DNA from 4 places in the Streptomyces sp. NPDC085596 genome. Region 2 is predicted to be linked to each of the others. Evidence: riboswitches for the same ligand, from Rfam matches in the RefSeq annotation. Region 2 holds a riboswitch; each other region holds the start of a gene.
What was found. Region 2 has a riboswitch for cyclic di-AMP ahead of ACIGA3_RS25995 (transglycosylase SLT domain-containing protein). Riboswitches for the same ligand answer to the same signal wherever they lie in the genome.
Positions count from the first base shown of each region.

Region 1: another riboswitch for cyclic di-AMP. It lies ahead of ACIGA3_RS29780 (transglycosylase family protein); the one in region 2 lies ahead of ACIGA3_RS25995 (transglycosylase SLT domain-containing protein).
Region 3: another riboswitch for cyclic di-AMP. It lies ahead of ACIGA3_RS09425 (M23 family metallopeptidase); the one in region 2 lies ahead of ACIGA3_RS25995 (transglycosylase SLT domain-containing protein).
Region 4: another riboswitch for cyclic di-AMP. It lies ahead of ACIGA3_RS18685 (M23 family metallopeptidase); the one in region 2 lies ahead of ACIGA3_RS25995 (transglycosylase SLT domain-containing protein).

Region 1 is NZ_JBITTC010000013.1:81,043-88,086, forward strand. It holds gene ACIGA3_RS29755 (NAD(P)/FAD-dependent oxidoreductase) at 1-656, opposite strand, end outside; gene ACIGA3_RS29760 (exopolyphosphatase) at 1,123-2,064, opposite strand; gene ACIGA3_RS29765 (DUF501 domain-containing protein) at 2,061-2,624, opposite strand; gene ACIGA3_RS29770 (septum formation initiator family protein) at 2,670-3,146, opposite strand; gene eno (phosphopyruvate hydratase) at 3,314-4,603, opposite strand; gene ACIGA3_RS29780 (transglycosylase family protein) at 4,951-5,661, opposite strand; cyclic di-AMP (ydaO/yuaA leader) riboswitch at 5,666-5,844, opposite strand; gene ACIGA3_RS29785 (transglycosylase family protein) at 6,026-7,044, opposite strand, start outside.
Region 2 is NZ_JBITTC010000010.1:92,681-99,724, reverse strand. It holds gene ACIGA3_RS26015 (ABC transporter permease) at 1-131, opposite strand, end outside; gene ACIGA3_RS26010 (ABC transporter ATP-binding protein) at 118-1,080, opposite strand; gene ACIGA3_RS26005 (outer membrane lipoprotein carrier protein LolA) at 1,118-2,320, opposite strand; gene ACIGA3_RS26000 (polyprenyl synthetase family protein) at 2,553-3,563, opposite strand; cyclic di-AMP (ydaO/yuaA leader) riboswitch at 4,113-4,346, shown strand; gene ACIGA3_RS25995 (transglycosylase SLT domain-containing protein) at 4,350-4,832, shown strand; gene ACIGA3_RS25990 (HAD family hydrolase) at 4,905-5,714, opposite strand; gene ACIGA3_RS25985 (FAD-dependent oxidoreductase) at 5,780-6,982, opposite strand; gene ACIGA3_RS25980 (ATP-grasp domain-containing protein) at 7,026-7,044, opposite strand, start outside.
Region 3 is NZ_JBITTC010000002.1:857,568-864,611, reverse strand. It holds gene ACIGA3_RS09430 (M16 family metallopeptidase) at 1-1,319, shown strand, start outside; cyclic di-AMP (ydaO/yuaA leader) riboswitch at 1,551-1,704, shown strand; gene ACIGA3_RS09425 (M23 family metallopeptidase) at 1,717-2,460, shown strand; gene ACIGA3_RS09420 (GntR family transcriptional regulator) at 2,651-3,331, shown strand; gene ACIGA3_RS09415 (HPr family phosphocarrier protein) at 3,524-3,805, opposite strand; gene ACIGA3_RS09410 (GNAT family N-acetyltransferase) at 3,993-6,794, shown strand; gene ACIGA3_RS09405 (DUF5998 family protein) at 6,952-7,044, shown strand, end outside.
Region 4 is NZ_JBITTC010000005.1:556,263-563,306, reverse strand. It holds gene lhgO (L-2-hydroxyglutarate oxidase) at 1-895, shown strand, start outside; gene trmB (tRNA (guanosine(46)-N7)-methyltransferase TrmB) at 970-1,803, shown strand; gene ACIGA3_RS18695 (PrsW family intramembrane metalloprotease) at 1,861-3,147, shown strand; gene ACIGA3_RS18690 (aldo/keto reductase) at 3,237-4,184, opposite strand; gene ACIGA3_RS18685 (M23 family metallopeptidase) at 4,262-5,299, opposite strand; cyclic di-AMP (ydaO/yuaA leader) riboswitch at 5,307-5,475, opposite strand; tRNA gene ACIGA3_RS18680 (tRNA-Met) at 5,736-5,809, opposite strand; gene ACIGA3_RS18675 (dihydrofolate reductase family protein) at 5,875-7,008, opposite strand.

The DNA of each region.
Region 1 (7,044 bases), on a different contig from region 2:
GGGCCGACCTCGGGGAGGATCTTGTCGGCGGCGTCGACCAGGACGAAGCGCATGTCCTCGCGGGACACGTTCTTGTAGTACTTGGCGGCGTCGCGGGCCATGTCCTCGACCTCGCCGATGGTCTCCGCGCCCGCGAAGCCACCGCCGATGAAGACGAAGGTGAGCGCCTTGCGGCGGATCTCCTCGTCGGTCGTGGAGTCGGCCTTGTCCAGCTGCTCCAGGACGTGGTTGCGCAGGCCGATGGCCTCCTCGATGCCCTTCATACCGATGCCCTGCTCGGCGAGGCCGGGGATCGGGAAGGTGCGGGAGACCGCGCCCATGGCGATGACCAGGTAGTCGAACGGCAGCTCGTACGCCTCGCCCACGAGGGGGGCGATCGTGGCGACCTTGCGGTCCTGGTCGATGGTGGTGACCCGGCCGGTGAGGACCTCCGCCTTCGGCAGCACGCGTCGCAGCGGTACGACGACATGGCGAGGGGAGATGTTGCCGGCGGCGGTTTCGGGGAGGAAGGGCTGGTAGGTCATGTACGACCGGGGGTCGACGACCGTGACGGTCGCCTCTCCGAAGCGCATCTTCTTGAGGATGCGCCGAGCTGCGTACAGGCCTACGTACCCACCGCCTACTACGAGGATCCTGGGACGCTCCGTGGTGCTCATGCCATCGAGTATCCACCCGGTCCTGGGGGGTAGCTCGTGCGCCCCTTCACAAGGTTGGAGAGGGGGTGTGTTATCCTCCGCCACTCGCGTGACGCAGGTCATGTTCACAAGGGGGAACCGCGGGCGTCCCTGACCCGTTGTCAATGCCGCTTGAGCTGGCCGTCCGGCCTCCCGAGCCCCCCGCGGGGCACCCTTCACAGACGCTTCGGACACCCCGTCGAAACACCCGCGCAATACGGTCGTGATCATGCTCCAGGGGCCTTCCGGCCCCCGAACGGGTCAATGCGGACCCTTGCGTCCCCCACCGGGGCCGATTTCCTTGTGAAGAACTTCACGAAGGTTCCTGACGGAGCCCCGCGAAGCGGCGTGTCGGCCGCTCCACGGGGGCGCTCAAACGTCGTCCAGGCTGCTCAGCCGCATGCTACTGGACGGTAACGAGCCGTTCTTCCAAGGCCGTCGGGCCCGGCTACGCCACGGACCACGCGATGCCGTCGAGGATGTCGTGCTCGCTGACGACGACCTCCTCCGCGCCGGTCCGCTCCATGATCGCCAGCAGGACGAGGGCGCCCGCGCCGATCACGTCGACCCGGCCCGGATGCATGGAGGGGATCTCCGCGCGCTCGGCGTGCGAGGAGCTGAGCAGCCACTCGGTGATCTGGCGGACGCGGCCCCGCGAGATCCGGGAGTGGTGGATGCGCGCGGAGTCGTACTCCGGCAGCTCCAGCGCGATGGCGGCCACCGTGGTGACCGAGCCCGCGAGCCCGACCAGCGTGCGCGCCTCGTCCAGCGGCACGGTCTCGGCGGCCAGGTCCAGCGCGGCCGCGATGTCGGCCCTTATGGCGGCGACCTGCTCGTGCGCGGGCGGGTCGGTGACCTTGCCGTCGTGCACCAGGTGCCGTTCGGTGAGCCGCACGCAGCCGATGTCCACCGACCGCGCGGCGCCCACGTGGTCGTCGCCGACGACGAACTCGGTGGAACCGCCGCCGATGTCCACCACCAGGTACGGCTTGTCCAGGTGGTCGCTGCCGGACAGCTCCCGGGTCGCGCCGGTGAAGGAGAACTCGGCCTCCTGCTCGCCGGTGATGACCTCCGGCTCCACGCCGAGGATGTCCACGACCCCGCGCACGAACTCGTCCCGGTTCTCCGCGTCGCGCGAGGCGGAGGTGGCGACGAACCGCACCTTCGTCGCGCCGAGTTCGCGGATGACCTGGGCGTACTCGCGGCACGCGGCGAAGGTGCGCTCCAGCGCCTCGGGGGCGAGGCGGCCGGTGCGGTCCACGCCCTGGCCGAGCCGGACGATCGTCATCCGGCGGTCCAGGTCGGTCAGTTCACCCGTCTCGGGGTTCGCGTCGGCGACCAGCAGGCGGATGGAGTTGGTGCCGCAGTCCACGGCGGCCACCCGGGTCACCGGCCCTCCTCCGCACCGGACTCGGCCGGCTGAGCCGCACAGGCGTCGCCGGGCGTCACGCACGGGCCCTTCGCCCACCACTCGGGCAGCATGGCGATGGCCTCGTCGCCCAGCGGGTTCACGCCCGGACCGGCGGCCAGCGAGTGGGCGACCAGGACGTGCAGGCACTTCACCCGGTCGGGCATGCCGCCCGCGCTGGGGAAGCCCGCCAGGACCTCGATCTCGTCGCGGCGCCGGATGTAGTCCTCGTGCGCGTCCCGGTAGGCGGCGGCCAGCTCCGGGTCGTTCTGGAGCCGCTCGGTCATCTCCTTCATGACGCCGTTGGCCTCGAGCGTGCCGATGGCCGAGTTGGCGCGCGGGCACGTCAGGTAGTACGTCGTCGGGAAGGGCGTGCCGTCGGGCAGCCGGGGCGCCGTCTCCACGACGTCCGGCCGGCCGCAGGGGCAGCGGTGGGCGATGGCCCGCAGGCCGCGCGGCGGGCGGCCGAGCTGGAGCTCGAAGGCGGCGATGTCCGCCTCGGTGGGCTCGGTACGCGGAGTGTGGGGCGGGGGCGTTTCCATGACTGCTTCCAGGGTGGCTTTCTGTCGGTCACCGGCGGGTGCCGGTCACTGGTCGGAGGCGTCGGACTTGTCGACGCCGTCCCAGACGTTCGCGTACCAGGGCCGGTGGGCGGCCCCTCGGTCGGTGCGGGACTGCTTGGCGGCGCCCGGGTCGATCACGACGAACCCGGTCTCGCCAGGCATCACATAGTGCAGCCTGCGCCGGATCTGCTGCTCGGCGTAGGCGTCGTCCTGCCAGCGGGCCTTGACGTCCCTGAGCTGCTCGACGCGGCCGCGGGCCTGCTCCTGGCGGTGCTTCAGGTCCGCGATCTCGGCGCGCTGGGAGACGTACTGGCGCATCGGATAGGCGAGCGCCACGATCATCGAGCACAGCACCAGGGCCAGCAGGGCGGCGCGGCCGGTGAGGCGGGAGCGGCGGGCCTGCCGCTTGGTCTGGGAACGGTAGACGCGGGCCGCCGTCTGCTCACCGAGCAGCCGCAGCCTGGTCGTGGTGGAGAAACGGTCCCGGTCCCTCGCGGCCATCTGGCTCTCCGCCTCCACTGTGCCTGTGCGTCTTGTGCTGTGCTTCTCGTGCCGTGCGCTGCTGGGCTCACACGTGCGTACGTCCCCGGACACGGTACGGGACCGGGTCCGGGGACGTAGGTACGACGGGCGGGGCTGGCCCGCGCCTAGGTCAGCCCTTGCTGTGCTTACTGGTTCGCAGAGCGAAACCGCGGGAAGGCGCTGCGGCCGGCGTAGACCGCGGCGTCGTCGAGGATCTCCTCGATGCGCAGCAGCTGGTTGTACTTGGCGACGCGCTCGGAGCGGGCCGGGGCACCGGTCTTGATCTGGCCGCAGTTGGTGGCGACGGCCAGGTCGGCGATGGTGACGTCCTCGGTCTCGCCGGAGCGGTGGGACATCATGCACTTGTAGCCGTTGCGCTGGGCCATCTCGACGGCGTCCAGGGTCTCGGTCAGCGAGCCGATCTGGTTGACCTTGACCAGCAGGGAGTTGGCGATGCCCTCCTCGATGCCGCGGGCGAGGCGCTCGGGGTTGGTGACGAACAGGTCGTCGCCGACGATCTGGACCTTGTCGCCGATGCGGTCGGTCAGGACCTTCCAGCCGGCCCAGTCGTCCTCGAACAGCGGGTCCTCGATGGAGACCAGCGGGTAGGCCGCCACCAGCTCCTCGTAGTACTCCGTCATCTCGGCGGCGGAGCGCTCCTTGCCCTCGAAGAGGTACTTGCCGTCCTTGTAGAACTCGGAGGCGGCGACGTCGAGCGCGAGGGCGATCTGCTCGCCGGGGGTGTAGCCGGCTTCCTTGATGGCCTCGAGGATGAGGTCGAGGGCCTCACGGTTGGAGCCGAGGTTCGGGGCGAAGCCGCCCTCGTCGCCGAGGCCGGTGGCGAGGCCCTTGTTCTTCAGGACCTTCTTGAGGGTGTGGTAGACCTCGGCGCCCCAGCGGACGGCCTCGGAGAAGGACTCCGCGCCGATCGGAGCGATCATGAACTCCTGGATGTCCACGTTGGAGTCGGCGTGCGAGCCGCCGTTCAGGATGTTCATCATCGGCACCGGCAGCAGGTGCGCGTTGGGGCCGCCCAGGTAGCGGAAGAGCGGCAGGTCGCTGGCCTCGGAGGCGGCGTGGGCGACGGCGAGGGAGACGCCGAGGATGGCGTTGGCGCCGAGCGAGCCCTTGTTGTCGGTGGCGTCCAGGTCGAACATGGCCTGGTCGATCAGGCGCTGCTCGGTGGCGTCGTAGCCGACCAGCTCCGGGCCGATCTGCTCGATGACGGCGAGGACGGCCTTCTCGACACCCTTGCCCTGGTAGCGGTTCGGGTCACCGTCACGCAGCTCGATGGCCTCGAAGGCACCGGTGGAGGCGCCGGACGGGACGGCGGCACGGCCCGTGCTGCCGTCGTCGAGGCCGACCTCGACCTCGACCGTGGGGTTGCCTCGGGAGTCCAGGATTTCCCGAGCTACGACGACGTCGATGGACGGCACGAGCATCTCCTTCGTGGATGTGACGCAATGAGTGCGCGGCGGATGCCGGATGGCATGCCTTGCGCCTAGAGCCTAACCGTCCCAGGGGTGCCGGCCATCGACCGACCGCCCTGTGAACGGGGTGGTGCAGGGAGACCGTACCCATTGTTCACGCCCGGAACAAAGGGTCCGGGCAAACGGTCCGGGCAAAGGGTCCGGGCAAAGGGTTCTGGGCGATGGGACCCGCCGGGGGAACGCGCACCGCCCCGGCGCGCGGGGGGAACGCGTACCGGGGCGGGGGTCCGTCAGGGGACCGGGAGCTCACGGGGCCGGACGGGTCGGGGGCCGGTCCCGTGAGCGGGTCGCGGTTACTTCAGGTGCAGCATCTGGCCGGGGTAGATGAGGTCGGCCTTCTTCACGATGTCCTTGTTCAGGTCGAACAGCTTCTTCCAGCCGCCCTTGACACCGTGCTTCGTGGCGATGGAGCTGAGCGTGTCGCCCTTGACGACCTTGTACTCGCCGTCGCCCTTCTCGACCTTCTCACCGGTCGGGGTGGTGACGGTCTTGCTCGCGGCCGGGCGCTCGGTGGAGCGGGAAGCGGTCTGCTCGTCGGCGGCGCGGTCGGAGGTGACGGCCGCGGCCTTGTCCTCCGTCTTGCTCTCCGTGGCGGGAGCCGGGCTCGCCGGGGCGGCGGAGCCGCTGTACGGCGTGCTGGACAGGCCCGTGCCGCAGACCGGCCAGGCGCCCTTGCCCTGGGCGGAGAGCACCTTCTCGGCGACGGTGATCTGCTGCTCCTTGCCCGCCTTGTCGGCGGTGGCGGCGTACTGCGTGCCGCCGTACGCGGCCCAGGTGGAGGCGGAGAACTGCAGACCGCCGTAGTACCCGTTGCCGGTGTTGATGGACCAGTTGCCGCCCGACTCGCACTGGGCGACGGCGTCCCACTCGGAGCCGGTGGCGGCGGAGGCACTGCCCGACGCCATCACCGGGCCCGCGACGGCCGCGCCGGCGACACCGGCGAGCGCGAGGACACGGACGGTCTTGGACGGGCGACGGTGCTTGCCCTTGCTGGAGAACAGCATGGATCGATCCCCTCACCGACGCCTGCGAGGTGAGCTGTCGGGTTCGGGCCGGTTGAGTTGCCCGGCCACCCCTCCCTCGTACTCCCGGAAGGCGTGGCTTCACCCCAAGCCCCAACCGGCGTCAATCACCGGTTCGGGCACTTACCTTGGGTCCCCCGCTCCTGCCTACGGCGCTTGACGCGACGGTTGTCCCCGAGGGCCGCTGGCAGGATTCGGCGTTGCGGCCACGGGTGCTCGTGGTGACGAGCGGTCCCGACCGTAGACACGCGTCGCGGCGAAATTCAAAGACGATCAGGGCTTCTGAGAGTCATCCCACACTTTCGCCAAATGGGACATATAAGAGGATAGTGGGTGTCAGATTCCGCTATTCGGCGTCCGTTTCGCCCGGCACTTTCAGGGTCTGACCGGGGTCGACATGGTTCGGGTCGGAGCCGATGGCCTGCTTGTTCGCGGAGTAGAGCGCCTCCCACCCGCCGTCCACGTCAAGGGAGTCGGCGATGGAGCCGAGCGTGTCACCGTCACGGACGGTGTAGGTGGTCGGGGAGGCGGTGGCATGGCGGCCCGTTCCGGCCGCGTGCTGACCGCCCGTCACGCTCTCCTCGGCGCTGCCCCCGCGGTGACGGCCACCGCCACCGAGGTCACCGGTGTCGACCAGGCTCCAGGAGCCGCCGGCCTCCCACGAGTCGTCCGACTCCTTGGCCGCGGGGGCACTGGAGGCCGAACCGCCACCCTTGTACCCACCGCCGGAGGCCGCGGGCGCCGAGGCGCCGGAGCGGGAGGTGTCGGTGTCCTTGCCGGAGTGGCCGGAACCGGCCTTCTCCTCGGCGCTCGCGGACGGCTTGCCGGTCTCCTTGGCGGAGGAGTCGGACGAGGGGGACGAATTCCCCAGTCCGGACGAGTCGGAATCATCGGACGAAGCGCCCGCGTCGGGGGTCTCGTCCGCCTTGTCGGTACCGCCGCCGGAGCCGTCCTGGTCCGCGGACGGGGACTCGCTCACGCCCGTGTCGACGTCCACCGAGCCGGAGTTGGAGGTCAGTCCGGCGAGCAGGGCGCAGGTGGCCCAGTGGGTGGTGCCCTGCTCGTCGAGGATCTTCTCGGCCACCGAGATCTGCTGCGAACGGCTGGCCTGGTCGGCGCTGGCCGCGTACTGCGTGCCGCCGTACTTGTCCCAGTCGTCCTGGGATATCTGGAGGCCGCCGTAGTAACCGTTGCCGGTGTCGGCGCTCCAGGAGCCACCGCTCTCGCACTCGGCGACCTTGTCCCAGGTGGTGCCGTCGGCCGCGTTCGCGCTCGCCGCCCCGAGGAGCGGGATGGCGATGGCGGACGTGGTCACGCCGGCCGCGACGAGGAGCGCCGGAGCCTGGCGGGGTCGACGGTGCCTAC
Region 2 (7,044 bases):
ACCGCCGCGAGCACCGCGAGCAGCACCAGGGTGCGCCAGCGGCGCAGGGTGGTGACCAGCTCGCTGCGCAGCAGCCCGAAGGTCCACAGCGGCCGGGGCACGGCGGGGTACGTCGGCTCAGCCCGCGACATCGAAGCCCTCTCCGGTCAGTGCCACGAACGCGTCCTCCAGCGAGGCCCGTTCCAGCGTGAATCCCCGTACCCGCACGCCCGCCGCGACCAGGGCCGCGTTCACCTCGGCGAGGTCGCGGGCGGGCGGTTCGCCGGTGACCGTCTCGCCGGTCACGGTGAGGTCGGTGACGCCTTGTTCCTTGAGCACACGGGCCGCGTCGGCCGGGTCCGGGGTGGTCACGGCGAGCCGGCCGCGCGCCCCGGCGGACAGGTCGGCCACCGCGCCCTGGATCACGAGCCGGCCGCGGGTCATCACCGCCGCGTGGGTACAGACCTGCTCGATCTCGTCGAGGAGGTGGGAGGAGAGGAAGACGGTGGTGCCGTCGGCGGCCAGTTCGCGGACCAGGCCGCGGATCTCGCGCATGCCCTGCGGGTCGAGACCGTTGGTGGGCTCGTCCAGCACGAGCAGGCGGCGCGGCCGGAGCAGGGCGGCGGCGAGCCCGAGGCGCTGCTTCATGCCGAGGGAGTACGCCTTCGCCCTCTTGCCTCCGGCCGCGGCGAGCCCGACCCGCTCCAGCGCGGCGGCGACGCGGGCGCGCCGGGTGCGGGGGTCGGCGGCCGGGTCGGCGGCGTCGTAGCGCAGCAGGTTGTCCCGGCCGGAGAGGAAACCGTAGAGCGCGGGGCCCTCGATGAGGGCGCCGACCTCGGGCAGTACGGCGCGGGTGGCGCCCGGCATGGGGCGGCCCAGGACGTGCGCGGTGCCCGAGGTCGGGTCGATCAGGCCCATCAGCATGCGGATGGTGGTGGTCTTGCCGGAGCCGTTGGGGCCGAGGAAGCCGAAGACGCTGCCCGCCGGGACGGTCAGGTCCAGACCGTCCACGGCGAGCTGGCCGCCCCGGAACCGCTTGGTGAGGCCGCGCGTGGCGATGACCGGCGCGGCCTCGTGTCCGGCGGCGGACGGTGGCTCCATCGGTTCCCCTCGTGTCTCGGGCGGCTCCGGCGGGCGGTCACTTGTCCGCGTCGGCCGCCTTCACCAGGGCGTCCTTGGTGACCGCGCCCGCGTACACCGTGCCGTCGTCGGTGATCAGGGCGTTGACCAGGCGGGTGGAGAAGACGGTGCCCTTGCCGAAGTCGCCGGAGACCTGGTCGCCGAGCGAGCCGAGGAAGCCGCCCATCGCGCCCTCCTGGGAGCTGGTGGGCCCGCCCTTGGCGCCGGTGTCGAACTTGGCGATGGTGGTCCAGCCCTCGCCGATGGTGTCGGCGCCGCTCAGACCGCCCGGCGCGAACTCCTCGCCGAAGCCCGGAGCGTGCTCCCGCCGGCCGTCCTCGCCCGGCTTCTCCTCGGTCACCTTCGCGCCCTTGGGCGGGCGGAAGTCGAAGGTGGAGGCGGGCGGCGCGGCGAAGGAGACCTTGGTGAAGCCCGCGTCGAGGACGGGGGCGCCGCCGCTCTTCGGGGCGAGGGTGAACTTCAGCGGCAGACCGGTCTTGGCGTCGACGCCGATGGTGACGGCGCGGACGGTGGAGCCGGCCTGCTTGGGCTTGATGACCAGCTGGTAGGCGTCGCGGCCGGCGATCCGGGTGGTGCCGTCGACGGTGACCGAGGTGGTGTCGTCGACCGACTTCAGGGCCTCTTCGGCGAAGTCGTCGGGCGTGGCGGACGGCTGGTGCTCGCGCTTGTCGCCCTTCTCGCCGGAGTGCTGGGCGGTGGTGTGGAAGACCTCGTTGCTCGCGCTGTCGTAGCCCCACACGTCCTTGCTGTTGTGGATGAGGCTGTACTCGGCGTCGCGCTGCAGCAGCGAGACCTTCTGCCGCTCGGGGCCGTCGGCGGCCACACGCAGGGTGTGGGTGCCGGAGGTCAGTTCGGTGAGCTTGGTCCGCGGGTCGGCGGAGGAGCCGTCGCCCTCCTGGCCGGAGCCCAGGCTGTCCTGGAGGCCGCCGAGGTCGGGCAGGCCGAGGTCGGTGCTGACCTTGACGGTGCCGGACATCCGCTGGACGTCGGACTTGGCGATCTTCTCGATGAGCTGCTGGGCGCTGATCTTCGGCAGGTCCGGGTCGCCGGAGGCGGCGAGTGCCGGGACCAGCCCGATGGTGGCCGCCGCGACACCCACCACCGCGACGGGCACGACGTACCGGGCGGCCTTGCGGCGTCCGGAACGCGGGTCCTCGTCGGGGCCGGTGCCGGTCGCGTGGTCGGATTCGTACGGTGCCATGTGTGCCTTACCTCCGTCGTCGGCGGCGGCTGCGCTCGCTGTGGTCCACCTGAGCCGCCATTCTCACCCGAATCGGTGAGGAGTGGTGGTTTCCCTGGTTCCCATCAGACCAAATCGGCAGTCCTGGGGCGTCAGCCCACGGAGCCAACTCGGCGTACACCTGCGGTATGACGTACGGGCCGGGCGCCCGCGCCGACCCGTAGGGGTCGGGTGAGGCGCCCGCCCCTCCCGGTCATCCGGCCCGGTGCACCACGGCGTCGCACAGCTCGATCAGCGCCGCCTTGGCGGTGCACTCCTTCAGCGGGGCGAGCGCGGCGCGGGCCTCCTCCGCGTACCGCACCGCGTCGCGGCGGGCCTGCTCCAGCGCGGGGTGCGCGCGGAGCGCGGCCAGTGCCTCGGCGAGCCGGGCGTCGTCGGTGAGGTCGGAGTCCAGCAGCTCGCACAGCGCGAGGTCACCGGGCTCGCCGAGCCGGGCGGCGCGCTCGCGCAGCCGCAGCACGGGCAGCGTGGGGACGCCCTCGCGCAGGTCGGTGCCGGGGGTCTTGCCGGACTCGTCGGAGTCGGAGGCGATGTCCAGCACGTCGTCGGCGAGCTGGAAGGCGACGCCGAGCCGCTCGCCGTACTGGGTGAGCACGTCGACGACGCTCTCGTCGGCGCCGGACATCATGGCGCCGAACCGGCAGGACACGGCGACCAGGGAGCCGGTCTTGCCGGAAAGCACGTCGAGGTAGTGCTCGACGGGGTCGCGGCCGTCCTGGGGACCCGCGGTCTCCAGTATCTGGCCGGTGACGAGGCGCTCGAAGGCGAGGGCCTGTACGCGGACGGCCTCGGGGCCGAGATCGGCGAGTATCTGCGTGGCGCGGGCGAAGAGGAAGTCACCGGTGAGCACCGCGACGGAGTTGCCCCAGCGGGTGTTGGCGCTGTCCACGCCGCGCCGCACGGCCGCCTCGTCCATGACGTCGTCGTGGTAGAGCGTGGCCAGGTGGGTCAGCTCGACGACGACGGCGGAGGGCACGATGCGCGGGGCGTGCCGGTCGCCGAACTGGGCCGCCAGCAGCACGAGCAGCGGACGGAACCGCTTGCCGCCGGCCCGCACCAGGTGCTGGGCGGACCCGGTGATGAAGGGGACCTCGCTCTTGGTGGCCTCTAGCAGGCCCGCCTCGACAGCCGCCAGTCCGGCCTGGACATCGGCTTCCAGTGCCTGGTCCCGCACGCTCAGCCCGAACGGCCCGACGACGGTCACGAGGTATCTCCTGTCTGCTGGTGTCTGCTGGCGACTTCACGGCTTGTCGATAGGTCGCTGCCATCAGTCAAGTCAGCGTATCCGGTCCTCTTTGGATCACCGATCGCACCCACCGGTCCAGCTCACGAGGTATCGGTTTTCGTCCGGCATGTCCTGGATGAGTGGACAAGGGCCGATATGGAGGGAGTCGGTCGGACGATCCGGCACTCCGGGGGGCATGCCGATCCAACGAACGGGAGCGTCCCAGAGGTTCCGCCCCAGGGGGACCGACACTCCCTAATACCCACAGACGGCCCAAATGCACATAATCCCCCATGTCTGATTTTGCGTATTTTGCGATTCCGTGAGTTGGCTCACGCGGGCCACCCCCTCGCGCCTACCCCCGCAAACCCTCCTCTCACCCCCTTCTTACCGTGCCCGGTACGGAAGTTGAGGATTGGCGACCGCAAAGGATCAAGTAGGCCATTTGGGACAGATCAAGGTCAACTAGTACTTCGGGTGAATCCGGTACTTGTTCCGGACATGTGCGGTCGCATACGTTCCCGCCCTGTCAGGCGAACGCCGAATCCTGCCGCGCCTGGCACACCCATTCACGAACTCATTCGTACGGCAGGAGCGGGGGACCCAGGTAAGCCGCCGGACCGGTCGACACATGTCGCGCCGGAACGGCTCGGGGTGAAGCCATGACGTCCCCGGTGTCCGACGGGCACCGGGGACGACGCGGCCGGGCACCTCCCCGCCCGAACCCGACAGCTCACCTCGCAGGCGACGGAGAGGAACTTCGACATGTCTGCTGTTGCTCAGCCGCGCCGTGCCCGCACCAAGCGCATCGTCCGCACGCTCGCCGTCACCGGTACCGGTGCCGCGCTGTTCGCGCTCCCCCTCATCGGCGCCACCAGCGCCTCCGCCGCCCCGGCCGCCAAGCCCGCCGCCGCCTCCACCGTGTACCCGAACAACCTCGACGGCTGGATCCGCCAGTCCCTGGCGATCATGGCCGAGAAGGGCATCCCGGGCACCTACAACGGCATCCACCGCAACGTGATGCGGGAGTCCTCGGGCAACCCGCTGGCCATCAACAACTGGGACATCAACGCCATCAACGGCACCCCGTCCAAGGGCCTGCTCCAGGTGATCGACCCCACCTTCAGCACCTACCACGTGGCCGGCACCTCCTTCGACCCGTACAACCCGGTCGCCAACATCACCGCCGCCTGCAACTACGCGGCCCACCGCTACGGCTCGATCGACAACGTCAACGGCCCGTACTAGAGGGACCGGCCGTACGGCCTCCGCACCGCGCCCCCGTCGCACGCCTCGCGCGTACGGCGGGGGCCGTCGGCGTCACAGGGCGAAGAGGCGCTCCAGGACGACGGCCACCCCGTCGTCCTCGTTGGAGAGGGTGACCTCGTCGGCCACCGCCTTCAGTTCCGGGTGGGCGCCGGCCATCGCGACACCGTGGGCCGCCCACTGGAACATCGGGATGTCGTTCGGCATGTCGCCGAAGGCGACCGTGTCCCGGCGGGCGAGGCCCAGGTGCTCGGCGGCCAGCGCGAGACCGGTCGCCTTGGTGATCCCGCACGGCTGCAGCTCGACCGTGCCGGGGCCCGACATGGTGACCGTGGCCAGCGAGCCGACGACCGAGCGGGCCGTGGCCGCCAGCTCGTCGTCGGACAGGCCGGGGTGGCGCAGCAGCACCTTGCTGATCGGTTCGCACCACAGCTCCTCGCGCCGCTCCACCCGTACGGCGGGCAGGGTCGGGTGCGGCATCCGGTAGCCGGGCTCGATCAGGGTGAGCCCGTCCACGCCGTCCTGGTCGACGGCCGCGTGGACCTGGCCCACCTCGGCCTCGATCTTGCCGAGGGCGGTCTCGGCCAGCTCCCGGTCCAGCCGGACCGACCACAGCAGGGTGCCGGTGGCGGCGTCGTAGACCTGGGCGCCCTGCGCGCACACCGCGAGCCCCGTGCCGCCGAGCGCGGCCAGCAGGGGGCGTACGCGGGGCGCGGGGCGGCCCGTCACCACGAGGTGCCGGGCTCCGGCGCGTGCCGCCCCCGCGAGCGCGGTGAGCGACCTGGCGGAGACCGTGTCGTCGCCGCGCAGCAGCGTCCCGTCCAGGTCGGTGGCGATGAGTGAGCGAGTGGAGGGTGCGGCCATGATCAGAGAATACGGACCGCGGCTCCCCCCGACTCACCACGCGCGCACCGGAGTTGACGCGTCGGTCAGCTCCGCGCGCCGTGTGCCGCCGCCAGGTGCTTCGCCAGGCGCGGGGAGGCGAATTCCGTGCCGCACACGAAGCGCATCACCGGGCCGTACGACGCGGCCGCCGGCAGGCCGGTGAAGTACAGGCCGGGCAGCGAGGAGACATAGCCGGGGCCGAGGCGGGGAGCGCCCCTGGTGGCCGCGAGGCCGGTGCGCAGGCCGGGGCCCAGGAAGTCCAGCGCGGCCAGGTCGACCCGGTAGCCGGTGGCCGCGATGACGTGGTCGGCGGTGAGCCGGTCGGTGCGGCCGCCGTGGGTGCGCACGGTGAGCACCGACGCGCCGTCCACCGCCTCGACGGACTTGACCCGCGCCACCTCCCGCACCCGCACCCGGCCCTCGAAGCGGTCGCGCAGCCACCAGGCGCCGAGCGGGCCGAGGACCCGGCGGACCAGCTGGTGCCGGGTGGCCTCGGGCAGGAAGCGGTAGGGCTGGGCGTAGTAGCTGAGCGCCCACAGCGACCAGGCGCGGCCGAACGGCGACTCGGGCCGGAACCTGGGCTGCTCCCAGGGCGGCGCGCCGAAGGCGACCTTCCCCCGGCCGCGCGAGACGACCCGTACCTTCGCGCCCGCCTCGGCGGCGAGGGCGGCCGTCTCCAGCGCGGACTGTCCGGCGCCGACGACGATCAGCTCCTTGCCCGCGAACCGGCCGAGGTCGTGATGGTGGGAGCTGTGCGAGACCAGTGCGGGCCCGCCGAGCGCCGCCCCGGCCAGCTCGGCGGGCAGGTGGGCGAAGCCGGAAAGACCGGTGGCGACCACGACGGCGCGGGCGGCGAACTGCTCCCCCGAGTCGAGCTTCAGCTCGAACCCGCCGGGCCGCGCACGCTCCACGGACACCACCCGGACCTGCTCAAGATCCGGCACCAGCCGCTGCTGGAACCACTCCCCGTAGGCGATGAAGGTCTCCGCCGGGATGATGTCCTCGTCGGTGACCAGGCGCCGGACGCCCGCCGCGTCGCAGTAGTCGGCGAGGGTGTGGCCGGGCTGGGGGCAGTCGAGGCTGGAGGCGGCCGGAGTGGATTTCAGGAGCATGCCCTCGGGCATGTGGTCGCGCCAGCTGACCATGGGGTCGCCGAAGACGCGTACGGGGATGCCGCGCGCCCGCAGATGGGCGGCGGTGGACAGGCCGTACGGCCCGGCCCCGATGACTGCAACCGGTCGGATCACGAAGTCCCTCCCAGGACGCGGTGCGCCACGTGCGTGGCCTTGCCTACTTCGTGGAGTGCGGG
Region 3 (7,044 bases), on a different contig from region 2:
CGGCCCCCGAGCGAGGCACGCTGGACAACGGCCTGACCGTGCTGCGCTGCCATCGCCCCGGCCAGCAGGTCGTCGCCGTCGAGGTACTGCTCGACGCCCCCCTGGACGCCGAACCGGCCGGTCTCGACGGCGTCGCCACCATCATGGCGCGAGCCTTCTCCGAGGGCACCGACAAGGACTCCGCCGAGGAGTTCGCCGCCGAACTGGAGCGCGCCGGCGCCACCCTGGACGCGCACGCCGACCACCCCGGGGTCCGGCTCAGCCTGGAGGTGCCCGCCTCCCGCCTGGAGAAGGGCCTCAATCTGCTCGCGGACGCCCTGCGCGCCCCCGCCTTCGCGGAGAGCGAGATCGAGCGCCTGGTCCGCAACCGCCTGGACGAGATCCCGCACGAGCTGGCCAGCCCGGCCCGGCGCGCCGCCAAGGAGCTGTCCAAGGAGCTGTTCCCGGCCTCCGCGCGCATGTCCCGGCCGCGCCAGGGCACCGAGGAGACCGTCGAGAAGATCGACGCGGGCGCCGTCCGCGCCTTCTACGACCGCCATGTGCGCCCCGCCACCGCCACCGCGGTGGTCGTGGGCGACCTCGACGGCATCGACCTCGACGCGCTGCTCGCCGACACCCTGGGCGCCTGGACGGGTACGCCCGGCCAGGCCCGCCCCGTGCCGCCGGTGACCGCCGACGACACCGGCCGCGTGGTCATCGTGGACCGGCCCGGCGCCGTGCAGACCCAGCTGCTCATCGGCCGGATCGGCTCCGACCGGCACGACCGCGTGTGGCCCGCCCAGGTGCTCGGCACGTACTGCCTCGGCGGCACCCTCACCTCCCGCCTGGACCGCGTCCTGCGCGAGGAGAAGGGCTACACCTACGGCGTGCGCTCCTTCGGCCAGGTGCTGCGCTCCGCCCCGGACGGCACCGGCGCCTCGATGCTCGCCATCAGCGGCTCCGTGGACACCCCGAACACGGGCCCCGCGCTCGCGGACCTGTGGACGGTGCTGCACACCCTGGCCGCCGAGGGCCTGACCGACGCCGAGCGGGACGTGGCCGTGCAGAACCTCGTCGGCGTGGCCCCGCTGAAGTACGAGACGGCCGCCGCCGTCGCCGGCACCCTCGCGGACCAGGTCGAGCAGCATCTGCCGGACGACTTCCAGGCTGAGCTGTACCGCACGCTCGCCGCCACCGGCACCGTGGAGGCCACGGCCGCCGTGGTGAACGCCTTCCCGGCCGACCGGCTGGTCACGGTCCTGGTCGGCGACGCCGCCCAGATCAAGGAGCCCGTCGAGGCGCTCGGCATCGGCGAGGTCAAGGTGGTCTCGGCCGAGTAGCCGAGCAGGCACACGCGAGTGGGCCCTGATGGCACATGAGTCGTCAGGGCCCACACGTGTGTTCGAGAGTGTGCTCGAACACCGGCCCCCAAATGTCCGGATTGGGGCAGAGGTTCCCCCTCGGGCGTGTGGGATGCGCTACAAAAGTCGGGACTCGTTTGAAGATCCGCTCCCGTCCCCTTTAGCTTCTTCCGGGCTGTTCGTCAGGCAGTGCGCCGCGTCCGCGGCACCGGACAGTCATCGCCGAGTCCCCCGTAGGGGGAGCCGGGGACCCACCGCAGTCCCTGGGGTGAATCGGGCGCCCGCGCGGATGCGAGGGCGGCCGTAGGAGACCTTCCTGCTCCGAACCCGTCAGCTAACCCGGTAGGCGAGAGGGAAGGAAAGGACCAGCCAGCTCATGGCGTTCATGTGCGCCGCCGGGAAGCACCGCAAGCCCGGCCGGGTCAAGCGCACCACCGCAACTGCGGCCGGTGTCGCGGCCCTCGCCACCGGTGTCGTCGGCACCCTCGCGGCCTCCCCGGCACTCGCCGCGGACAACTCCGTCGAGAACACCGGCCTCACCCCCGTCATCACCGTCAGCGACACCCTCGCCGACGAGATCGCCGCGCAGGCCACCGCCCAGAAGGCGGCCGCCGAGCGCAAGGCCGCCGAGGAGGCCGCGGAGCGCGCCGCCGCCGAGCGGGCCCGCGAGGCCAAGGAGCGCGCCGCCCGCAAGGCCGAGCGCGAGCGCCTCAACTCCTTCGTCATGCCGGTCACCGGCTCCTATGTCTCCACCGCCTACAAGTCCGGCGGCACCCTGTGGTCGTCCGGTTCGCACACCGGTATCGACTTCCACGCCGCCAGCGGCACCGCGGTCCACGCGGCCGGCGCCGGGACCGTGGTCTCCACCGGCTGGGGCGGGGCGTACGGCAACGAGATCGTGATCAGGATGGCCGACGGCATGTACACCCAGTACGGCCACCTGTCGTCCATCGGCGTCGGCGTGGGCCAGCGGGTCGTCCCCGGCCAGCAGATCGCCCTGTCCGGCGCCACCGGCAACGTCACCGGCCCGCATCTGCACTTCGAGGCCCGTACCGGCCCCGAGTACGGGTCCGACATCGACCCCGTCGCCTACCTCCGCAAGCACGGCGTGAACGTCTGACCCCGATCTTTTCGAAAGCCCCGGCCCACCAGGCCGGGGCTTTCGCCGTTTCCGGAGCTCTTTCCCCGGCCGCTGTCCAAAAAATAGCCATGGATTCCGGTCCGCCATCGGAAATCGCCGCGCATTGCCATAGAGTCACGGAACAGACGCGGTCATCGGCGTTTCGCGGGGATTAAGGCGGAGGTGGGTCATGCGTATTCCGGCGCACACGGTGTGCACGGCGATCCGGGACGACATCGTCGCCGGGGTCCACGAGCGCGGCGGCCGGCTCACCGAAGAGGTCCTCGCCCGTCGCTACGGAGTCTCCCGTGTCCCCGTCCGCGAGGCGCTGCGAACCCTGGAGGCCGAGGGCTTCGTCGTGACCCGGCGGCACGCGGGCGCCTGCGTGGCCGAGCCCACCGAGCAGGAGGCCGCCGACCTGCTGGAGATGCGTCTGCTGCTGGAGCCGCTCGGTGCCGCGCGGGCCGCCCAGCGGCGCACCGAGGCCCATCTGAAGGTGCTGCGCGGCCTGGTCAGACTGGGGCAGGAGCGGGCGCGGCTCGGCAACAGCGACGACCTGCGCGCGCTGGACGGCTGGTTCCACGAGACGCTCGCCCAGGCGTGCGGCAGCCATGCGCTGACCTCGGCGCTCACCCAGCTCCGCCACAAGATCGCCTGGATGTACACAGTGGACGGGCCGGCGAGCCTCCCGGAGACCTGGGCGGAGCACGGCGCGATCGTGGACGCGGTGGCGCGCGGCGACGGCGAGCGCGCGCGGGCGGTCACGGCGCTGCACACCGAGCGCGCGACGCTCGCGCACCGGCTGCGGACCGCCGCCGACCGTGTCCGGCACACGCAACACGCTGTAAACACAGCGGGACTCCGGAATTAACACGGGCGCTGTATACAAAGAGGGATATTCGCGTACCGGGCAATTGTGCTGCCCTTTTCCGGCGTGCCGCCAATTGCCGACGGCGCGCTTTTCGTGGTGCCTGAATTCCCTGCACCGAAAGCGCCAAAAGTGCGGAAAACGCAGAAGCCGCGCCGCCCGCAAAGGGGTGACGCGGCTTCCGCCGAGGATCGGTCAGACCGTCTCGGGCAGCTCGTCCAGGCCCTCGGCGACCAGCTTGGCCAGCCGGTCCAGCGCGATGTCCGCGCCGTCGGCGTCGGAGGCGAGGACGATCTCCTCGCCACCCTGGGCGCCCAGGCCCAGGACGGCCAGCATCGAGCCCGCGTTGACCGGGGTACCGCCGGACTTGGCGATCGTGACCGGGACGCCTGTGGCCGTGGCGGCTCGGACGAAGATGGAAGCGGGGCGGGCGTGGAGGCCCTCGGCCCAGCCGACGTTGACGCGGCGCTCAGCCATGTGATGCTGCCCTTCAGTCTCTCAGGTTGTCTAGACCAGTTTCCCATACCGGAAACCGTGCCCGGAGCGGCACTTCACCTCTCCGGAGCCTCTCCGTACCGGTCGTCGGACCGCGGCCTCGGCCCGACTTCCGTGTCCCACCCGCCGCCTCGCGCCGTCCGTCCGCGTGAGCCGTACCCTGGGGCCCATGCAGACCCCGGCGGACCGGCAGGACCGGCACGAGTACCCCGCCCACTGGGAGGCGGACGTGGTGCTGCGCGACGGCGGGACCGCGCGCATCCGGCCCATCACCGCCGACGACGCCGACCGGCTGGTCAGCTTCTACGAGCAGGTGTCCGACGAGTCGAAGTACTACCGCTTCTTCGCGCCGTACCCCAGGCTCTCCGCCAAGGACGTGCACCGCTTCACGCACCACGACTTCGTGGACCGGGTGGGGCTCGCCGCCACCGTCGGCGGCGAGTTCATCGCCACCGTACGCTACGACCGCATCGGCGCCGATGGCATGGCCGCCTCCGCCCCCGCCGACGAGGCGGAGGTCGCCTTCCTGGTGCAGGACGCCCATCAGGGCCGGGGTGTCGCCTCCGCGCTCCTGGAGCACATCGCGGCCGTCGCCCGCGAGCGCGGCATCCGGCGCTTCGCCGCCGAGGTGCTGCCCGCCAACAGCAAGATGATCAAGGTGTTCACCGACGCCGGGTACACCCAGAAGCGCAGCTTCGAGGACGGCGTCGTCCGGCTGGAGTTCGGCCTCGAACCCACCGACCGCTCGATGGCCGTGCAGCGCGCGCGGGAGCAGCGCGCCGAAGCCCACTCCGTGCGGCGGCTGCTGGCACCCGGCTCCGTCGCCGTCATCGGCGTCGGCCGCGCGCCCGGCGGCGTCGGCCGCAGCGTCCTCGGCAACATCGGGGACGCCGGCTACCAGGGCCCGCTGTACGCGGTGAACAACGCCTTCCCGGACGGCTTCCACGAGGTCGACGGGGTGCCCGCCCACCGCTCGGTCCGGGAGATCGAGGGCCCGGTGGACGTCGCCGTGGTCGCCGTACCGGCCGACGCGGTGCCCGCCGTGGTCACCGAGTGCGGCGAACACGGGGTGCAGGGACTCGTCGTGCTGTCCGCCGGGTACGCCGAGAGCGGCCCCGAGGGGCGCGAGCGGCAGCGGGCGCTGGTCCGGCAGGCGCGCGCCTACGGCATGCGGATCATCGGCCCGAACGCCTTCGGCGTCATCAACACCGCCGAGGATGTACGGCTCAACGCCTCCCTCGCCCCCGAGATGCCCCGGCCGGGCCGCATCGGGATGTTCGCCCAGTCCGGCGCCATCGGCATAGCCCTCCTCTCCCGGCTGCACCGGCGCGGGGGAGGGGTCACCGGGGTCACGGGCGTCTCCACCTTCGTCTCCTCCGGCAACCGCGCCGACCTCTCCGGCAACGACCTCCTCCAGTACTGGTTCGACGACCCCGACACCGATGTCGTCCTCATGTACCTGGAGTCCATCGGCAACCCCCGCAAGTTCACCCGGCTCGCCCGGCGCACCGCCGCCGCCAAGCCGCTCGTCGTGGTGCAGGGCGCGGGCTCCGCCCCGCAGGGCCACGCGGTACGGGCCACCCAGCTGCCCCACGCCACCGTGTCCGCGCTGCTGCGGCAGGCCGGGGTCATCCGGGTGGACACCATCACCGAACTCGTCGACGCCGGTCTGCTCCTGGCCCGCCAGCCGCTCCCCGCCGGCCCGCGCGTCTCCATCCTCGGCAACTCCGAGTCCCTCGGCATCCTCACCTACGACCGCTGCCTCGCCGAGGGGCTGCGGCCCTCCCGCCCGCTGGACCTGACCACCGGCGCCACCGCAGGCGACTTCCACCGGGCGCTGGCCCACGCCCTCGCGGACGACACCTGCGACGCCGTCGTGGTCACCGCCATCCCCGCCATCGGGGAGGGCTCGCCGGACGACGCCGAGCTGGCGGAGGCGCTGCGCTCGGCGGCAGCCGCGGTGCCGGGCAAACCGGTGCTGGTCGTGCACGTCGAGCTGGGCGGCCTGGCCGAGGCCCTGTCCGCCGCCACCAGCACCGCCCCGCGGGCGGGCGCGCCCGTACTGCCACCCGTACCGGTGCCGGACGGCGCCGCCGAGGAGGACGGCCCGCGCCTGATCCCGGCCTACCCCGCCGCCGAGCGCGCCGTCCGCGCACTGGCCGAGGCCGTCCGGTACGGCCAGTGGCGCCGGGAGGCCGCCGACCCCGGCAAGGTGCCCGAGTACGACGACATCGACGAGCGCAAGGCCGCCGAGATCATCGCCGGGCTGCTGGAGCGCGGCGAAGGGCTCGCCGTCGGCCCCGAGGACACCCGCGAACTGCTCGCCACCTACGGCATCCACGTCCGCCCCGCGCTCCCCGCGCCCACCCCGGACGTGGCCGCGTCCGCCGCGCGCTGTCTCGGCTACCCGGTCGTCCTCAAGGCCACCGCCCCCCACCTTCGGCACCGTGCCGACCTCGGCGGGGTCCGGCTCGACCTCGCCGACGAGGAGCAACTGCGCCGCGCGTACGCAGAGTTGACCGAGCTGTTCGGGCCGCCCGAGCAACTGCGGCCGGTGGTGCAGGCCATGGCGCCCAGGGGCGTGGACACCGTCGTACGCGCGGTCATCGACCCGGCGGCCGGTGCGGTGCTGTCCTTCGGGCTCGCCGGGGCCGCCTCCCAGCTCCTCGATGACATGGCGCACCGGCTGGTCCCCGTCACCGACCGGGACGCCACCTCCCTGATCCGCTCCATCCGCACGGCCCCGCTGCTCTTCGGCTGGCGCGGCTCCACCCCCGTGGACACCCCCGCCCTGGAGCAGCTGCTGCTCCGGGTCTCCCGCCTGGTCGACGACCACCCCGAGGTGGTGGCCATCACCCTGGAACCGGTCGTGGTCGCCCAGCACGGCCTCACGGTCCTCGACGCCACCATCCGCCTCGCACCCCCACCGGCCCGCGACGACCTGGGGCCGCGCACCTTGCCGACGTACTGAGCAGCTACCGCTGTGCTGAACGGAGGGGGTGTCATGCAAGGTGTCGTCCAGCTCACCTCTCGCACGCGGCGCCCCCTCTTCCGGTTGGTGGGACGGGTCCGGCGAGGGGCCGCGGGTCGTCCTGACTGGCCCGGAGTGCCCCTGCCCACGGATTAGGATGGACGTCATGGCCAAGACCAGTACGACGACCCAGGGGCTTCGCGCGGCGATCGAGCGCAGCGGCTACTACCCGGCCCTCGTGGCCGAGGCG
Region 4 (7,044 bases), on a different contig from region 2:
GCCCCGGCTGCACGCCCTGGTGCAGCGCGGCCGGGAGAACGGCATCCCGGTCCGCGAGCTGGGCGGCGCCCAGATCGCCGAGTACGAGCCGGAGGTGCGCGGCCTGGCCGCGATCCACGTCGGCACGACCGGCGTCTGCGACTTCACGGCCGTCGCCCGCCAGCTGGCCCGCGCCTCCGGCGCCGAGATCCGGTACGGCTCGCGGGTCGTCCGGGTGGAAAGGCGCCCCGAGCGGGGCGTGGCGGTGCTGACCTCGGCCGGCCAGGTGGTCCGCGCCCGCGTCCTGGTGAACTGCGCGGGGCTGTACTGCGACGAGCTGGCCCTCCTCACCGGCGACGAGCCGGGCGTGCGGATCGTGCCGTTCCGGGGTGAGTACTACGAGCTGGCCCGGCCGGAGCTGGTGCGCGGCCTGGTCTATCCGGTGCCCGACCCGGCGTTCCCCTTCCTCGGCGTCCATCTGACCAAGGGCCTCGACGGGGGCGTGCACGTCGGCCCCAACGCGGTCCCGGCGCTGGCCCGCGAGGGGTACGGCTGGGGCGTGGTCCGCCCGCGCGAGCTGGCGGGCACGGCGAGCTGGCCCGGCGCGTGGGCCCTGGCCCGCAGGCACTGGCGGTACGGCGCGGGCGAGCTGCGCCGGTCGGTGTCCAAGGCGGCGTTCCTGGACGCGGTGCGCCGTCTGGTGCCCGGTGTGGAGGAGCGGGACCTGGTGCGGGCGCCGGCCGGGGTGCGGGCGCAGGCGGTGACGCGGGACGGGACGCTGGTCGACGACTTCCTCATCCGCGAGGGCCCGCGCGCGGTGCACGTGCTGAACGCGCCGTCCCCGGCGGCCACGGCGTCCCTCCCGATCGGCCGGGAGGTGAGCCGCCGCACGCTGGACATGCTGGGGGCGCTGTGAGGGGCCCCGTGACCGACCGCACCCCCGCCGCCGACAGGGGCCCGCTCCTCGGAGCGCCTAAAATCGGAGCCACTGTGTCTGACTCCGTGAACACCCCCGAAGCCACCGCCGAAGCCGCGCCGCCTACCTCGGCGCCCGGACCGTCCGCCCGGACCTCCCGGAGCAAGGGCGAGCCCCGGTTCCCGGACGGTCCTCGGCCCGACCCGGCCGGATCGCACTTCGAGCGGCGCATCCGCAGCTTCCAGCCCCGGCGCAGCCGGGTCACCACCGGTCAGGCCGACGCGCTGGCCCGGCTGTGGGCCCAGTGGGGGCTGGACATCGACGGGCAGCGGGTCATCGACCTCGCGGAGCTGTTCGGCAACGCGAACCCGGTCGTGCTGGAGATCGGCTTCGGCATGGGCGAGGCCACCGCGCAGATGGCGGCGGCCGCCCCGGACACCAACATCCTCGCCGTCGACGTGCACACCCCCGGCCAGGGCAATCTGCTGAACCTCGCCGAGCAGGGCGGCCTGTCCAACGTCCGCGTCGGCAACGGCGACGCGATCATCCTGCTGCGGGAGATGCTCACCCCCGACTCCCTCGACGGGCTCCGCGTCTACTTCCCCGACCCCTGGCCGAAGAAGCGGCACCACAAGCGGCGGCTGATCCAGCCCGAGTTCCTGAGCCTGGCTGCGACCCGGCTGGCGCCCGGCGCGATCGTGCACTGCGCGACGGACTGGGAGCCGTACGCCGAGCAGATGCTGGAGGTGCTCGACGCGCATCCGGACTTCGAGAACACCCGCGCGGACGGCGGCTTCGCACCGCGCCCCGGGTTCCGGCCGCTGACCCGGTTCGAGGGCCAGGGGCTGGACAAGGGGCATGTGGTGAACGACCTGCTGTTCCGCCGCGTACCGCACGCGAACCCGTAGCTCCGCGGGCCGTAAAGCCCGAGGCCGTCCGGCCCGGTCACCGTTAGGGTCGATGCTGTGGCCATCAGTTCCGCGTACCCGCCCCACACCGACGGCCCCCGGCCGCCCTGGTGGCGGCGGGAGTGGGTGCGTCACGGGGCGCTGATCGCGCTGCTGGCGCTGTCCGGGCTGGTGATCCTGGCGCTGGTGCGCCGGCAGACCGGTACGGAGGGCTTCCTCGTCGGGCTGGGGCTGGCCGTGGTGCCGGTGCCCTGGCTGGTAGCCGCGTTCCGCTGGCTGGACCGGGTACGGCCCGGGCCCTGGCGGAACCTGGTGTTCGCGTTCGCGTGGGGCGCCTGCGCGGCGGCGCTGATCGCCATCGTCGCCAACAGCTTCGCCACCCACTGGATCGCCACCGCCACCGCGGACCCGTCGGGCGCCGACACGCTCGCCGCGACGGTGATAGCGCCGGTGGTGGAGGAGTCCGCGAAGGCGGCCGCCGTACTGCTGGTGTTCGTGTTCCGCAGACGGGACTTCACCGGGCTGGTCGGCGGCGCCGCGATAGCCGGGGTGACCGCGACCGGGTTCGCGTTCACCGAGAACATCCTCTATCTGGGCAACGCCTTCGGCACCGACCAGTCCATCGGCACCTCGGGCATCGTCTCCGTGACGGCCGCGACGTTCTTCGTACGCGGGGTGATGTCGCCGTTCGCGCATCCCCTGTTCACCGTGCTCACCGGCATCGGCTTCGGCCTGGCCGCGCTGCCCGGCCGACGCCGGCGGCCGGTGCTGCGGGTGCTCTTCCCGGTGGGCGGGCTGCTCCTCGCCATGGGCATGCACGCCCTGTGGAACGGCTCGGCCGCCTTCGGCCAGTTCGGCTTCCTCGTCGTCTACGGCGGTTTCATGGCCCCCGCCTTCGGCCTGCTGGCCTGGCTGCTGATCCGGTCCCGGCAGCGCGAACTGCGCGTGGCCCGCGAGGAACTGCCCGTCTACGTCTACGCCGGGTGGCTCGGCCCCGCCGAACCCTTCGCCCTCGGCTCGCTGCGCGCCCGCCGCCTGGCCCGCGACCACGCCCGCCGCTGCTTCGGCGGACGCCCGGCCGCGCGCGCCGTGGTCCGCTACGAGAGCGACGCCACCGAACTGGCCCTCCTGCGCCACCGCGCCCGCGCCGGCCGCGTCGGCACCGAGTTCGCCGCACGGGAACGCGAACTGCTGGCCGCGCTGTGGCAGCGCCGGCACTCCTCCCGCCCGGCCCTGGAGTACGCGGCCCGCGTCACGGCCCCGCCGCCGTCCCCGGTCCCGTACTGGCAGCGGTACGGCCACCCGGCCCCGCCGTACGCGGGCTACAACCCGTACCGCACGTAGGGAGTCGGGGACGGTAGCGCTTCAGGGGCGGGGGCCGGTAAGGCATCCCGGCGGCGAGTGCCCACCCGAGGGGCGCACCCCGTCCAGCCTCAGGCCGACGCCTCCGTCAACCGGTCCAGCTCCGCCTGAGTCAGCGTCAGCTCGGCCACGTCCACGAGGGCCGGGAGCTGGTCGACCGTGCGGGCCGAGGCGATGGGGGCGGCGACCGTGGGCTGGGCGGCGAGCCAGGCGAGGGCGACGGTGGCGACGGCGGTGTCGTGGGCGGCGGCGACCTCGTCCAGCGCCGCCAGGACCTTCTGGCCGCGCTCGGAGTCGAGGTGCTTGGCGGCCGAGCCGGCGCGGGCGCTGTCGACCGTCGTACCGGGCCGGTACTTGCCGGTGAGGAAGCCGGAGGCGAGCGCGAAGTACGGGACGGCCGACAGGCCCTCGCGGGCGGCGACGTCCTGGAGCGGGCCCTCGTAGGTGTCGCGGGAGACCAGGTTGTAGTGGGGCTGGAGGGCGACATAGCGGGCCAGGCCCGCACGGTCGGAGAAGTCCAGGGACTCCTTCAGCCGCTCGGCGCTGATGTTGGAGGCGCCGATGTAGCGGACCTTGCCCGCCCGCACCAGCTCGTCCAGCGCGCCGATGATCTCCTCGACCGGCACCTCGGGCTGGTCGAAGTGGGTGTAGTAGAGGTCGATGTGGTCGGTGCCCAGGCGGCGCAGGGAGGCGTCGGCGGCGGCCTTGATGTTGGCGGCGCCCAGGCCCTTGTAGTCGGGGTGCTGGCTGACCTTGGTGGCGATGACGACCCGGTCGCGGGCACCGCGCGCCCGCATCCACTCACCGATGAGCGTCTCGGACTCGCCGCCCTTGTTGCCCTCGACCCAGGCCGAGTAGGCGTCGGCGGTGTCGATGAAGTTGCCGCCCGCGGCGAGGTAGGCGTCGAGGACGGCGAAGGACGTGTCCCGGTCGGCGGTCCAGCCGAAGACGTTGCCGCCGAGGGCGAGCGGGAAGACCTCGAGGGAGGAGGAGCCGAGTTTGCGCAGAGAAGCAGTCATGTCTCTTCTCAACGATCACTCGGGTCCCGCCCATTCCGGTTCCGGGCAAGGACCCGGTCAAACTCCGGCCGGGTACCTCAGGGGGTGAGGCCCTTGCCGCGCAGCCAGGCGCCGGGGTCGATGCCGGTGGGCTGGCCGCCGGGGTGGACCTCCAGGTGGAGGTGCGCGCCGGTGACGTTGCCGGTGGCGCCGACGCGGCCGATGACCTCGCCGGTGGAGACCTTCTGACCGGTGCTGACGTTGATCGAGGACTGGTGGCAGAACCAGAGCTCGGTGCCGTCGTCGAGGGTGAGGATCGTGCGGTAGCCGTACGCCCCGGCCCAGCCGGCCTCGGTGATCGTGCCGCTGTGGATCGCCTTGATCAGCGTGCCGGTGGGCGCGGCGAAGTCGAGACCGGTGTGGTACCCGGAGGACCACAGCGCCCCGGCCTGCCCGAAGGTCGAGGTGATCGTGTACGAGGAGGTCGGCAGCGTGTACTGCTTGGCCAGCGTGGCCAGGCGGGCCGCCTCGGCCTTCTGCTCGGCGTCGGCCTCCGCCTTCTCCTTGGCCTCGGCGGCCTTCGTGGCGGCTTCCTTCGCGGCCTTGGCGGCGGCGTCGGCGGCCTGCTGGTCGGCCTTGGCGACGGCGGCGGCGGTGGCGCGGCTGTCGGCCTTGCTCTGCTGCCGCTCGGCCTGGGCCATGATCCGGCTGCGCAGCGCCTCGCCCGCGTCGGAGGCGGAGTCGTCACTGGCGGCGGTGGCCGTGGCGGTGGCGACGCCGGTGAGGGAGGCGGCGGGCGCGTCCGTGTGGTGCCCGTCGATCAGGGAGTCCACGGAGGGCAGGTCGGGCAGGGCGATGGACACGGGCGGCTTGCCGGTGTTGGCGCTGGCCATGCCGCCCGCGCCGACGGCGGCGATGACGCCGACGCCGAGGACGGTGGAGCTGCGGGCGAGTCCGCCGCCGCGCTGCTTGGCCACCCGGTGGCGGCCGCGTACGGCAGGACCGAGGGAAACGGACTCCTCGGTGGGGTTCCACTCCTCCCACGCGCCGTCTTCGGCACGGGGGGCGCCGTAGGCGAAGGGTTCACTCGCGTCCGGCGCGAACGGGGCTTGTGGGGCAGGCCGGTTGGACGCCACGCGGGCGCACTCCTCTCCTCCTCCGCCTACCGGGTTAGCTGACGGGTTCGGAGCAGGAAGGTCTCCTACGCGCGTAAACCCGGCGTGCTCCGAGAGCGGTGCACGGCGGATCGGGCGCGATTCACCCCAAGTTGGTGGGTCCCCGGTTCCCTCGCGGGATTCGGCGTGTGCGCACGGCGCCGTCTCTGCTGACGGCTGTAACGACCGCGCTGCGTTATCGAACGTTAATAGACACGCGCACTGGATTCCAAGCCCGTTCGGCTTGATCGTTTGACGTTCTGGAGGGGTGCGTACCGGTCAGGAACGGCGTGAACAGGGCGAGTTGACCACGCTTCAGGAGTCACAGGAGTTTTGCTGGTGACTCAAAAACGCCATCCGCCCCGGAAAACACTCAGGGCCGGAATCCGTTTTACTGGATTCCGGCCCTGAGTTTCAGTAGCGGGGACAGGATTTGAACCTGCGACCTCTGGGTTATGAGCCCAGCGAGCTACCGAGCTGCTCCACCCCGCGTCGTTGTGTCTCAAGCATACGTCATCCGCGGGGTCCGACGCACACACGCTGCCGTGACGTGGGCCTCAGTGCGGAAGGTGAGCGTTCGGCAGCTGTGCGAGAGCGGCGTACTCGGGCACCGTCACCACCTCCACGCCCCCGGCGCCGAGCACTCCGGCGCCGTCGGCCGCGGTGACGAAGGTGTCCGGCTCACGCCAGGCGGTGACCACCCGGCGCACCCCGGCCGCCAGGATCAGCCCGGCGCAGGGGACGGGCCGGGAGGCGCGGTGGGCGCAGGGCTCCAGGCTGCTGTAGACGGTGGCGCCGGGCAGGCGCGGGTCGGCCGGGTCCAGCTTGGCGAGCGCGGCCTCCTCGGCGTGGACCACCGGGTCGCCGTCCTCGCGGGAGTGTCCGCGCGCCAGCTCGGTGCCGTCCGCCGCGACGATGACCGCGCCCACGCTGAAGGCCGTGTCCGAGGGCGGGCAGAGCGCTGCCAGCTCACAGGCGGTGCGCAGCCAGTGCCGGTCGGCGGCGGTGTCCAGCGGACCGGTGCCGGGGGCGGTGGGCTCGTACCGCATCAGGACGACGTCCTCGATCCGGCGACTGCCGGTCAGCCGCAGCCGGCCGCCCTGGTAGGCGCCGGGGCCGAAGAGGCGGGGGGCGGCCGGGTCGCCGACGAAGAGCGGGGCGAGGACCAGTTGGAGTTCGTCGGCGAGGCCCTGCTGGAGGAGCTGGGTGTGCACGGTGCCGCCGCCCTCGACCATCAGCCGCCGCACTCCGCGCACGTCGTGCAGATGCGCCAGCAGCGCCCGCCAGTCGAGGCCGGTGCCGAGCGGGACCACGTCGGCGGTGTCCCCGAGGAGGCCCGCGGCCCGCTTCGCCCCCGCGTCGGTCGTGTAGACGAGCTTCTCCCCGCCGAAGTGCCAGAAATTGGCACTCGGGTCGAGATCACCGGAGCCGGTCACGGTCACCTTCAGCGGGTACTCGGCCCGCCCCTCCGCCACCCGTCCGGCCCGTCGCTCGGCCGAGTTGACCAGGAGCCGGGGGTTGTCGGCCCGGATCGTCCCGGCCCCCACGAGGATCGCGTCCACCGACGCCCGCACCTCGTCCACCCGGTCGAAGTCGGCGGGGCTGGACAGCAGCAGCCGCTCGGGCCCGGTGTCGTCCAGGTACCCGTCGAGGGAGACGGCGGCGGACAGCAGGACATGGGGGTAGGGCATCGACGCGCTCTCTCCGGACTCTTGGCTCTACGGGCG